3 regions of the Bradyrhizobium sp. 26S5 genome follow, and region 1 is predicted to be linked to each of the others. Evidence: predicted binding sites of a transcription regulator. Region 1 holds the regulator's gene; each other region holds the start of a gene.
The links. The regulator LexA, encoded in region 1, represses DNA repair genes until DNA is damaged. The targets are predictions, from matches to a motif close to TGTTCNNNNTGTGTTCNG.
Positions count from the first base shown of each region.

Region 2: the regulator LexA is predicted to act here: its motif matches at 1,682-1,699, upstream of recA (recombinase RecA).
Region 3: the regulator LexA is predicted to act here: its motif matches at 2,262-2,279, upstream of V5279_RS39055 (type IA DNA topoisomerase).

Region 1 is NZ_CP145948.1:5,236,234-5,240,445, forward strand. It holds gene V5279_RS24330 (HAD family phosphatase) at 120-746, shown strand; gene glp (gephyrin-like molybdotransferase Glp) at 772-1,983, shown strand; gene lexA (transcriptional repressor LexA) at 2,215-2,919, shown strand; gene V5279_RS24345 (hypothetical protein) at 3,262-3,690, shown strand; gene V5279_RS24350 (hypothetical protein) at 3,853-4,080, shown strand; partial or broken gene V5279_RS24355 (ComEC/Rec2 family competence protein) at 4,177-4,212, opposite strand, start outside.
Region 2 is NZ_CP145948.1:6,349,418-6,353,629, reverse strand. It holds gene V5279_RS29940 (hypothetical protein) at 310-513, opposite strand; gene V5279_RS29935 (hypothetical protein) at 1,046-1,201, opposite strand; gene recA (recombinase RecA) at 1,802-2,890, shown strand; gene V5279_RS29925 (hypothetical protein) at 2,996-3,979, shown strand; gene V5279_RS29920 (thioesterase family protein) at 4,039-4,212, opposite strand, start outside.
Region 3 is NZ_CP145948.1:8,237,896-8,242,107, reverse strand. It holds gene V5279_RS39055 (type IA DNA topoisomerase) at 1-2,231, opposite strand, end outside; gene V5279_RS47135 (phasin family protein) at 2,481-3,041, opposite strand; gene V5279_RS39045 (hypothetical protein) at 3,206-3,373, opposite strand.

The DNA.
Region 1 (4,212 bases):
GATGACACCGCGCAAGAATGGACTGAGCCGGAATGAACGTCAGCACCCTGGTCGCATGCCTGCCGCACAAATCGGGGAGATTGCCGCCTGCCCGCAATTTTCGTACATGGTTTCACGCAATGACCCCGCAACTCTCCCCCAATTCCGTCGACGTGCTGCTGTTCGATATCGGCCGCGTCGTGCTCGATATCAGCCTCGACAAGGCGATGACGCACTGGGCGCGGCAAGCCGGTTGCGCGCCGGCCGACCTCGCCGGCCGTTTCGTCGTCGACGACAGTTACAAGCATCACGAGATCGGCCGGATCGACGACGCGGCGTTCTTTGCGAATTTGCGCCAGTCGCTCGGCGTCGAGCTCACCGACGCGCAATTCCTCGAGGGCTGGAACGCGATCTTCACCGGCGAGATGCCGGGCATCGCCCCCCTGCTCGCGGCCGCCGCAGCGCGAATGCCGCTCTACGCCTTCTCGAACACCAATCCGGCCCATGTCGCGCATTTCTCGGTCGCCTATGCCGGGTTGCTCAGCCACTTCCGGACCGTGTTCCTGTCCTCGAGCATCGGCCTTCGGAAACCCGACGCCGCGGCCTACGATCATGTGGTAGAAGCGATCGGCGTGCCGGCGTCGCGGATCCTGTTCTTCGACGATCTGGCTGCCAATATCGAAGGTGCGCGGGGGCGTGGCCTTCAAGCCATCCACGTGACATCGACGGATGACGTGGCAAGGGCGCTGACCGCACTTGGTATTTGACCATTTGCATTGAGGAGTTTTGCGCGTGGCCCTGATGCCGGTTGCCGATGCCCTGTCCGCCATTCTTGCCGGCGCCGAACCGCTGCCGGAGGAGATGGTCGCGCTCGATGCCGCCTACCATCGCACGCTGGCGCACGACCTCGCGGCGCGCCGCACCCAGCCGCCCGAGCCGATGTCGGCCATGGACGGCTACGCGGTGCGCGCCGCCGATGCGGCTGATCTCAAGTCCCGGCTCAAGGTGATCGGCGAAGTCGCCGCCGGCCGGCCGTTCGAGCGGACGCTCAGTGCCGGCGAAGCGGTGCGGATCTTCACCGGCGGCGTGATCCCCCATGGCGCCGATGCCGTCATCATCCAGGAAGACACCCGGGTCGATGGCGACCACATCTCGATCACCGAGGCAGCGAGCCCGGGACGGCACATCCGCCCGGCCGGCGTCGACTTCCGTGAGGGCGACCTGCTGCTCAACGGCGGCAGCCGCCTGTCCGACCGCGCGCTCTCGCTTGCGGCCGCCATGAACTATCCGGAACTCGCGGTGCGCCGCCGCCCGAAGGTCGCAGTGCTCGCCACCGGCGACGAACTGGTGATGCCGGGCTCCCAGCCCGGCCCCGGCCAGATCGTCTATTCCAACGGCTATGCGCTGCGTGCGCTGGCGCGCGCCGAAGGCGCCGAGACCGTCGATCTCGGGGTGGCCGCCGACACGGTGGCCGCGACCACGGCCGGTATCCGCCGGGCGCGGGAGGCCGGCGCCGACATCCTGATTACGACCGGCGGCGCCTCGGTCGGCGACCACGATCTGGTCAAGCAGTCGCTGGAGGCCGAGGGCGTCGCGATGGCGTTCTGGCGGATCGCGATGCGGCCCGGCAAGCCGATGATGCACGGCCGGCTCGGGGCCATGCGGGTGATCGGCCTGCCCGGCAATCCGGTGTCGTCCTATGTCTGCGCCTTCCTGTTTCTGGTGCCGTTGATTCGGGCTTTGAGCGGTCGGAACACGATCCATCATGTCCGCACCACCGCCGTGCTCGGCCGCGACCTCGCCGCCAACGACCAGCGCGAGGACTATCTGCGCGCGCGTCTCGAGGAGCGCCAGGACGGCGCGCTGATCGCCACGCCGGTGATGCAGCAGGATAGTTCGCTGCTCGGGAATCTCGCTGCGGCGCGGGCACTTCTGGTACGTCCGCCGTTTGCGCCCGCCGCCGCCAAGGGCAGCGAATGCGAGATCCTCACACTGCCCGACTGAGGTTTTCGCGGGCTGCCGATTGCGCGCCGCCTGATGCGTTCACCGGAAATTAATTGGTTGCGGAACACATATCGAACATATAGTGTCCGTTCATGATTTGTTTCGAGTACTGGTGTCTACAATCGGGAAGCCGCCAGGGAGCATTGCGCTCCCGAGATCAGGCCCCGTCTGAAGGCCCCACCTGAAGAGTCTCGGAATCGAACGACGCTATCAACCGGGGGAATGCTCGAGATGCTCACGCGCAAACAGTACGAACTTCTGCGTTTCATCAATGAACGTCTGAAAGAGGCCGGCGTGCCGCCCTCCTTCGACGAGATGAAGGATGCGCTCGATCTGCGCTCGAAGTCCGGTATCCACCGCCTGATCACTGCGCTGGAGGAGCGCGGCTTCATCCGCCGCCTGCCCAACCGCGCCCGCGCCATCGAGGTCATCAAGCTGCCCGAACTGGCCGCCGGCGGCGGCAACGGTCGCCGCGGCTTCACGCCGAGCGTCATCGAAGGCACCCTCGGCAAGCGCAGCAGCACGCCGCCGATCGCCGAGGACGACGGCAACCGTCCGGTCGCCGTCCCCGTGATGGGCCGGATCGCGGCCGGTACGCCGATCGAGGCGCTGCAGACCCGCAGCCACACCATCAGCGTGCCGCCCGACATGCTCGGCTCCGGCGAGCACTATGCGCTGGAAGTACGCGGCGATTCCATGGTCGACGCCGGCATCCTCGACGGCGACATGGCGCTGATCCAGCGCAACGACGTCGCCAACACCGGCGACATCGTGGTGGCGCTGATCGACGAGGAGGAAGCCACCCTGAAGCGCTTCCGCCGCCGCGGTGCATCGATCGCGCTCGAGCCGGCCAACACTGCCTATGAAGTGCGCATCCTGCCGCCGAACCGGGTCCGCATCCAGGGCAAGCTGATCGGGCTGTATCGCAAATACTGACGGCGGCGGAGCATGATCCGGAAAAGTGCGGAGCGGTTTTCCGAAAAGGTCATGCTCGAACAGACATATGGAGCGGGATGACGATTCGAAGAAAAGTCATCCCGATCCGGGAACGAGCAACAGATCGGATCGTTCCTTGGAAGATAGTGCGACGTGCGGACCACCTAGGATGCGCCCTGATACCTCTCGCGCAGTGTAGCGCGTTTGTGATTGAGGCGTTCGACGGCCAGTCGTACAATCGCCCAGAAACGAGCAGACACTCGTTTGCTATCGTCCACTCTGGTAGAGGCCTGCGCCTCAAGGAGAGGCACGGGTCGCTACCTCGAAAAGAGGAGCCATCCGATGTGTGACTATAGTCTGCACGCCGTGGCATCGCGCCCCGCCATTGTCGGAGAGACGCTGATCACCACGACTTTCCGCGGCACGTCGACCCGCGGCTTTGCTTCGGAGAACGATCCCACTGTCGCGGTCTGCATGCTGCCGGGCACCGAGCTCGCTTTCGCCGAGAACGTTCGCTACGACAGCCGCTGGATCTGGACCAAGACGATGAATTTCCGCGTCGGCGTGTTCAACGAAGTCGAGCCCGACGTGCCCGATCGCCATCATGACGCGGTCGAATTCCCCGACGGCAGCCACGTTCTGGTGACCCAGCTCGTCGAGGGACAGCGCGTCAGCGTGCTGCAATTGCCGGCACTGCATCCGCCGGTCGAGCACAAGCCGAAGGTTGTGGAGCGGCGGCCCTCCGCATTCGCGTCGCTGTTTTTGGGTTGAGCGCATCGTCGCCGCGGAATGAGCCACTCGGCGGCGGATGACCTTAGGCGATTTCGAGCGACCCCGGATTTCCGCTTCCGGGGCGCAGCAGGAGATTTGCGTCGGCGAGCGCCTTGGCGCATCATCGCGTACGGAGGACGTGTACTCACGGAAACCTGCGCAGTGGTCGACAAGGTCACATGGCAAAAGGCTGGACGCGTCACTGAGCCGGGCCGCTACATGTTCCGGTTCGGCTGGCTGACAGTGACGGCCGATGATCTCAAGGTCTGGGAGCAGTTTCCCGAGGCCATCTTCACCCTCGTCAAGAAGCCCGACGCCGGCCCCGATTCCGACGAGTACCATCTCGGCCTGTTCGAGCTGCCGACCGGCCCCTCGCCCGGCAACGGCTGAAGCGTTTTCGAGCGAAGTGGACACCGGTTCGCGTGAAGAAAACGCGTGAAAACAAGAAACTAGAGTTTTGGTTCTGATTAAATCAGAACCAAAACTCTAGTCGTCGCCCTGCAGGTCGGTCTCGGCCGGGGT
Region 2 (4,212 bases), 1.1 Mb from region 1:
GCTCCCAGCAAAGTGTCGGTGTGAGGTCTAGAATCGAGTGACTAAGTTGTTCTGGCCTCGGCGGGTCCCCCTCGCCGGGGCCCTTTTCGTTCGGATCGTCGAAGCGAGGTATGAGGCAGCGGAGAACAGCCCGCCGCATTGGCAGCCGTCCGCATTGCCCCGCTGGATGTCACTGCTGGATGTCACCGCAGCAAGAGCCAGGCCACGCTGACGAACAGGGCCACCAGCGACACCGCCGCAGCGCAGACAAAGGCAACCTCCACGCCATCGATATGGTGGTGGTTCGCCTGCATGGTCGTCCTCCCTGATCTAGAGGGGCATCCGCAAACCCTGGAACATCAGCCACTCCGTCAAGTGAGCGGTGGTCTCGTCATGCCGCGCCTTCCTCAGCAAGGTCTCCTTCTTTTGGTGGATCGGGGGAAGCGTGCTGGCTTCCTCGCGCAGGCGCATGGCCTCGTCGGCAAGACGTTCTTGCAGTGATTGCGAGTGCCTGGAACGACGCCGCTTCTGCATGGCGCTGCACCCTGCTGGTATTGGGCGGGAGCACTAACCGGGCGATCTCATCCCCGGTCGATGCCCACGGGCGGTGCGGTGATGAATCATCAACGGATCGAAAGACGGGATGTTCCGCGCTGCGGGCAATTAGGACACTTGTCAAAATGAGGTAATCCGCGAGGGCGCATTCCGTTGCCACTTTTTCCCGATACAGTGAATTGCGCTCTCCGGACGGAGCGCCCAAGGAGGCGGCCCCGGCGCGTATCCCCTAGGCCCGCGCGCTGGGGCCGTTTCGATGATCGAACAGGCCGCCCTGACAGCACAGCGCCGCCCGCTTGAAAAACCTGCAGACGGCGTTGGGCTCTAGCCCCGAGAGGGTACGAACAAAATCCCGGTGATGGTCGGTCTTGCCGGAGCAACCAAAGGTTCACAGCCGGTCGCCAAATAGAGCGCCGCTTCTCTCGTTGGCACAATCTGCGGATATCAGAGACGTTTGCGGGGCTATCAATTGAAAACAGGAACGAAGCGCGTTCGCCAACTGAGGGCGGTCTTACTCTTTCGGCTCCGGATGCAGCTTGCGCTTCTGGGCTTCGTGCTCTGCAATTAACTGCGCGATGCCGTCGATGGTCTGCCGATCCGTGATCGTTCGGGCGAGCGCAGCGTAATGGACGCTTCTTTCGTCCAACTCGACACACTTCGCACACATGGAGTGCGCTCCCATTCCAATGAAAGGCGGGAGCCCGATAGGTCTCTCAGCCACCGACGCCCAAAATCGTGTCGGTGATGTTCTATAACCAAGTTATCGTGGGTTAGTTTCGGGCTGGGCGATCCTAATCCTGGGGACATTGGCCACTCGGTGAAAGGGGCTCAGCAACGCCTCTCGCGCAACCGGTTGCCCGATGTCCCGTAACTAGGAGTGTCGGCCCATTCTTCCATTTTGGTACTACGGGCTGGCTGGGGCCGTTCGGTCCATCCCGGTCACGGACGGCCCTATCTTTTGTTCTCGCAAGAACGGATTGAGCATCATCAAGATTTATATGCCCAGAACAGTGAATAGGGCCGCTCAGTAGTCCTACTGAGAACATCGGCCAAGCCTTGGTTTCTGTTCGCTTAATCCAAAACGGACCACGCCAAGATTCAAACCGGGCCACCAGGGGATAAAGCAGGCCAGCACCGATTTGCCAGAAAGAACATATTGCGAACATAGAACAAACGTGGTACGAGGTTCCAATCAAAAACGCATTCCGCCCGATCTCATCACCCGTTTGTCCCGCTAGCGAATCCCCGCCATAAGGAGCACATCCCAATGTCTGCTACTGCCCTGCGTATCGTCGAAGGATCCTCCATGGACAAGTCCAAGGCCCTCTCAGCCGCGCTCTCCCAGATCGAGCGCCAGTTCGGCAAGGGTTCGGTGATGAAGCTCGGCAAGAACGACCGCTCGATGGATGTCGAGACGATATCTTCGGGATCGCTCGGGCTCGACATTGCGCTCGGCGTCGGCGGGCTGCCGAAGGGCCGCGTCGTCGAGATCTACGGGCCGGAGTCCTCGGGCAAGACCACGCTGGCGCTGCACACGGTGGCGGAAGGCCAGAAGAAGGGCGGCATCTGCGCCTTCATCGACGCTGAACACGCGCTCGACCCGGTCTATGCGCGCAAGCTCGGCGTCAACATCGACGAGCTGCTGATCTCGCAGCCTGACACCGGCGAGCAGGCACTGGAAATCTGCGACACGCTGGTGCGCTCCGGTGCGGTCGACGTGCTGGTGGTCGATTCGGTCGCGGCGCTGGTGCCGAAAGCCGAGCTCGAGGGCGAGATGGGCGATGCACTGCCGGGCCTGCAGGCGCGCCTGATGAGCCAGGCGCTGCGCAAGCTCACCGCCTCGATCAACAAGTCCCACACCATGGTGATCTTCATCAACCAGATCCGCATGAAGATCGGCGTGATGTACGGTTCGCCGGAGACCACCACCGGCGGCAACGCGCTGAAGTTCTATGCCTCGGTCCGCCTCGACATTCGCCGCATCGGCGCGATCAAGGAGCGCGACGAGGTCGTCGGCAACACCACCCGCGTCAAGGTTGTGAAGAACAAGCTGGCGCCGCCTTTCAAGCAGGTCGAGTTCGACATCATGTATGGCGAGGGCGTCTCCAAGATGGGCGAAATCCTCGACCTCGGCGTCAAGGCCGGCATCGTCGAGAAATCCGGCGCCTGGTTCTCCTATGACAGCCAGCGGCTCGGCCAGGGACGCGAGAATTCCAAGGCCTTCCTGAAGGCGAACCCCGACATCACCGCCAAGATCGAAGCCGCAATCCGGCAGAACTCCGGCCTGATCTCCGAGCAGATTCTCGCCGGCACGCCCGAGCGCGACGCCGAGGGCGAGGAGCCGACCGAGGAGTAAGCCGTAAGGCTGCAAGATTTCGTTGCAAGCGGGCGCTGAGGACGTTGAGTTGCCGACGTCTTCGGCGCCCGTTTCGTTTGGTCTGGCGTTGAGAGAGTTGTGCCGATGAAGCGCCTGATCCTGACCAGTCCGTCCGGCCTTAGCCTCACACGTTCGGGGCTCGCCGAGGTCGCTATTACATCCGGCTTTCGATTTGTCGGCGGACCACTGCCGCCGCTAGGAGAGCTTGAGACTTACTTCGGATTACGGTCGGACCAGGATCCGGTCGGACATTGGTCGCACTGGAGCACGCGGAGCCAGTGGCCTCAGGATGCCAGGGCGCGCAGGGATCTCGCGCTGATCGAATTCTGCGAACCTTACGAGATTGTCGAGCTTTGGTTCGATCCGGACCCAAATGATCAATTGCAGCTGATTTGGTTGCTCGATCATTTCCGGGCTTACCCGGCGATGGCGGCCAAGTTGAAATTGCGCCTGGTCGCTTTCGCTCTGTCGACGCTGCACGAGACATGGCGCGGATGGAACGAAGTGCCGCTTATCAACATACGGCCTGCCGACCTCGAGACCGCAAGCATCTGCTGGCAGGCCTATCGCGCGGCAACGCCCGAGGCTTGCTTCGATGCGCTATGTCGAGACCTCAGCGGCTTTCCCTTGCTGAGGCCGGCCCTGCTTGACCTGCTCCAGGAGCTTCCGTGGAGCAGATCGGGACTTGGCGCGACCGAACTACGACTGCTCGAACTGATTGCGGCGGGCTTCATGGGTACGAACGGGTTGTTCTACCTTCGCGGGTTCGGTCAACGCGCGGTATTCACCGACATGAAAATCGGGACGCTGCTTCAAGGGCTCGCGCATGGGCCGCAGCCCGCGATCGCTGGGCTCGATGATGAGCTACGCGTGATCGCCCCTGAGAATTTGCGAGCGCGCATGGAGGCCTATCGGCGAAGCCGGCTGTCGCTGACTGAATTTGGCGAAGCTGTCCTCGCCCATAAGGAGGACTTCAGTCGTCACAATCCGATCGATCGCTGGTGGGGCGGCACGCACCTCACCAACGACAATCTCTGGCGCTGGAGCCCAACCTTGGTGAAGCACTAGCGCCCGATGGCGGAGTGGCCGTTGTGTCTCAATCCGCGCAACGCGGATTGGCAGTCGGCTTACCCCTGCGCCAGCGCCTTTTCCCGGCTCGCGATCAGCGCGCGCAAGTCCTCGGTCACGGCGACCGATTGCTGCGTCTTCTGGTCGGTGGCGACCCAGATGATTTCGCCGGTGGCGCGAAGGTCGTCGGAGCCCTTGGCGAAGATCGCAAGCGCAAGCACGATCGAGGAGCG
Region 3 (4,212 bases), 3.0 Mb from region 1:
GAGGGTTTCTTCGGAGCTGTCGATTGGCGGGCAGCCGATCGTGCGGGCTTGTGTGCGGTCTTCCGATTGGGCTTGTGCTGGTTCGTTGAACGGTTCGAGGCAATCCAGGCGGACATAGCGGCGGAGTTAGCTTTGGCCTCGTCGGGAATGACGACGCCATTCCCCCGCGCGATTTTCTTCGCATACGATAACTGGGCCGGACTGACAGGCTTGTGCTCTCCAGACGTTTCACTAGTTGCTGTCTTGGGCGCGTGTTCACTAAGAAATCTGCGGCAGACCGATATTGACGTCGTGTAGCCGGGCGGGGGCTTGATGCCCTTCTGCCGGCTGATGCTGTCGGCAAAACGTTTCATCGCAGGTGTGGGCGGATAGGTTGCGGAGTTGTTGCCAACTGCAGCACCTAACGAGGGTAGCCCTCCGTTCGCAGCGCCCTCCTTCAGCTTGCCGATGATGCGTTGAGCTACATCGCACACGGCGTCGATCGCGCCGAGCATCTCCTGCTTGCCGACAACAACATCGTCGAGCAAGCATTCCAATTGTGCAGTTACGCCAGGGTCGACCAGCGCAGGGTCAGCCTGTTTGAGAACGCCGAATAGCGAGAGGCCGGTCTCCGTCGGCAGGATGTGCTTCCCCTGGGTCATCAGAAAGCTCTGCTTCTTGAGCCCACTGATGATCTCGGCTCGGGTCGCCGGTGTGCCGATACCCTTGGCTTCCTTCAGGCGTTGCCGAAGGGCTTCGTCGTCGACGAAGCGCCAAGCATTTTGCATCGCATCGATGAGAGTGCCTTCGTTGTAGCGCGGCGGCGGCCGAGTTTCCTTGTCTTCAATTTTGGAATCCTGCAGTTGTGCGGTCTCACCGTTGCGCAGCGCCGGAAGCAATTGTGCTTCATCGCCCTTTTCGTCGACGGGCCGCCAGTCCGGGAATGCTGCGCGCCAGCCGAGATCGATGGGCTGGCGGCCGGAGGCGCGGAACTCGAAGCCATGCACGTCGAGAGTTGCGGTTGTCTGCCGATAGCGGAAGTCGGGCATCAGCGCTGCCTGATAGGCCCGCGCGACGACGTCGAACAGTTTCTTCTCATCGGACGACAGACGAGGCCAGATCTCGCGCAGCTTATCGATCGTGTTGACATTGGGAATGACGGCGTGATGGCTCGCGCCCTCCAGTCCCTTATCGTAGAAACTGCCGCTTGCACCTTTGCGGATCATCGGTGGCTCTGGCAGGGGGATTGCGCTGAACGCTTGGCCTACCTGCAGTCCGATCACGATCTTCGGAACGTCCGCTATCAAGCTCTGCGGCAGGTAGCGTACCTCCGCGCGCGGATAGGTGATGATCTTCTTGTCCTGGCCGTCATAGAGTTCCTGCGCCACCTCGAGCGTCTTGCTGGCCGGCCAGCCAAAGCGAGAGCCGCACAGTTTCTGTAGTGACGGCAAATCGTGCAGCTTGGGTGGCCCATGCCGCTTTTCTTCGACGCGCACGGCAAGCGCGCCCTCGAAGCCCCGAGCTGCATTGACGATATCATGGGCGACCTCGCGCCGGACAATCCGCTCCTGCGGAGCGTGGCGCATCTGGAATTGCCCTCCGGCAACCTTCGCGGTCGCGACAACCTCAAAATATGAGAGCGGCACGAAGTTTCGGATTTCCAGTTCGCGGGTGCAGACAATCGCCAAGGTCGGCGTCTTCACGCGACCAACCCCAATCACGCGCCGAGCACCTTGCCCCAGGATGACGGTCGCGGTGCGCGTGAGCGACAGGTTGTAGATCTGGTCCGCCTGCCGTCGGGCGACGGCCGCGGCGTAAAGCCTGGCATATTCGGCATTGGATTTTGCCCGCGCGAACGCGTCCCGGATGGTCTGCGCGTCCTGCGCGGTGAATAGCACCCGGAGCACCCGGCCGCGGAAATTGTAATGCTCGAGAATTTCCTGACCGATGAGCTGGCCTTCACGGTCGCAGTCGGTGGCGAGCCAAACCTGCCGGGCGGTGCGTAGGGCCTCTCGGATGGCTTTGAGCTTGGCGGCCTTGTTGCCGCCCTCTGCCGGGCGAGTACCGTAAAGACCCTCCGGCCGCAGGAGGATCGGCGACCAGCGTTTCCATTCTGGCACCACATCTTCCGGTTCAACCAGGTCGAACAAATGACCCTCGGCCGGGAGAACATCACCGTAGCGCGACCCAACGGCAGCCCGGATGTCTTTCGCCTGGCTGGATTTTTCCGTGATGACGACCTGATCAACCACGACGGGCTCGCGAGACATCTACTTCAAGGCGCGAACATATAGTGAACAAATGTATTTTACAAGCCGTCCTTTGAACGTCGTGCTTTCGCAGCAAGGATGTTTGGCAGACTCAATCGCACTTGTAGGCGGAACGATCGTCGGCAAACTGGTGTCGATAATTGTTGATGGCAGATCCTAAGCTCAACGCTGAGGCTCGATCGGGGGTTCTTTTTGCCGCCGGTTTGCTTTTCGTACTGCTACTGCGAAATCCTAGCGCCGGGTTTGGGTCACATTCGCCCCGAAGCCTTCCCAAGGCCTGAAGATGAACTGCTTGGCAAGTTCGCTGTAGAGTTCACAAATCTTCTGTGACTCAGCGACAAAGTTTGCATAAGCCTGCCTTGCGAATTCGGTCTGAACCTCAATCGCCTTATCGAACGACCGCGCAGCCATGAGCTTCTCGACAAAGGACCCGGTCTCCTCGAGCGACCTCTTGGTATAGTCCCTGTAGGCATTCCCGATAGTTTGAATACTGACTGGCCAGTTGTCCGCCGGTGTGACTGCGCCGATTGGGGGAGCATCCGTCGGTGCGACTTCGCCGATCAAGGGCGCATCCGCCGGGGCGGGTGCCCCGCTTGAGGGAGGCTCCGCCGGCGCAGTTGCGCCGTTCGTGACGGTGTCAATTGACGCGACCATTGCGCCGATTCGATCCTCATCCCGCTGGGCGAGCTTCGGGCTCTGCTGTTGATCATCAGGTTTCTGGTTTCGCTGGTCCGCCTTCCGGCTGCGCTGGCGTGGCTTACCGCGCGGCTTATCCTTGTGGGTCGTCACCATTGCTGAACTCCGCTGTTCTGCATCAAACCAGACGCCAAGATCCTCCGCCATGTTTGCGATGAAATCGCGGTTCTGCCTTGTTCGTTACGCGGCGTTGGTGTGGTGAACGGAACTCTGAATGGAATGCGGGCGGACCTGACGCGCTCCAAGGTAGTCGAGATCGTTCATTTTTTCTTCGCCTTCAGCTCCGACAGTCTCGTGGCTAACTGCGCGCGAAATCGGGCGACGTCTCGAAGTAGTTCATAGCGCTCCGGGCTCGGAGCAAGTTTGCGCGCGGTGGATTCTAGCTGCACCGCCATTTCTGCTAGCTCCTCCAGGTCGACGACTGTCATTTCTTGCCTCAACCGATTCTCAACCGGCCGGCGGAACGTCGCCTAATCACTGCTTCTCTGCAGGGGCGCTGAGGCCGCTAGGCGGTGCAGGCGGGGGTGATGGCGGTGGTGGAGTTTCCGCGGCGGGTGCCGCAGCAATGCAGTCGCCCGCCCAGATCTTGGTGCCCCTGACCGTGCCGACCAGTTTGCAACCCATTGGCGCTTGCGGCCTGACCTGAACGGGCGGCCTTTTAGCCGCCTTCGGGGGAGCGGCTTGTGCAAATGCGCCGGTCGTAAAGAGCAGCGCGATAAGTCCGATTAGCGGTTTCATCGGCAGGCCCGTTCTAGCGCGTCTTCCATGATATTTTCCACACTGCTTCAAACATCGGCTTTCAAGCTTAATGCAACCCAAGGGCGCGCGAAACCCGCCCCGGGAGGGGCTTTGGCTGGGCTGGCGGGGAGATCCAGCGGCATGCCGACAAAAGTCGCTAACCCCAATGGCTAGTGGCGGGAAGCCGCGGTTTGATGCAACCTGACGATGCCGCCTATTCCGCGTGGGCGGCGCCGAGTGGAAGCAACCCTGGCTTCTTTACCTGAAGAAGCCAGGGAATCGCTGAGGCACCCTTGTGGCTTGGCTTAGTCGCCTTTCGAGAGGCGGGCTTGCCCGAATAACTGTGCGTGTGCTCCGAGAAAATAGCCTCCAGAGAGCGCCTCTGGACCCATAACTTCCCATAGGACCCATGTATTCTTGATCTAGATCAAGGTCGTCCGGATGATGCAGGACTTAGCGTGCGACCATGCGCTACGACTGGATTGCCATCGCCGGATACGCGTCGGTTTGCTGGCGATGTTCGGCCTTC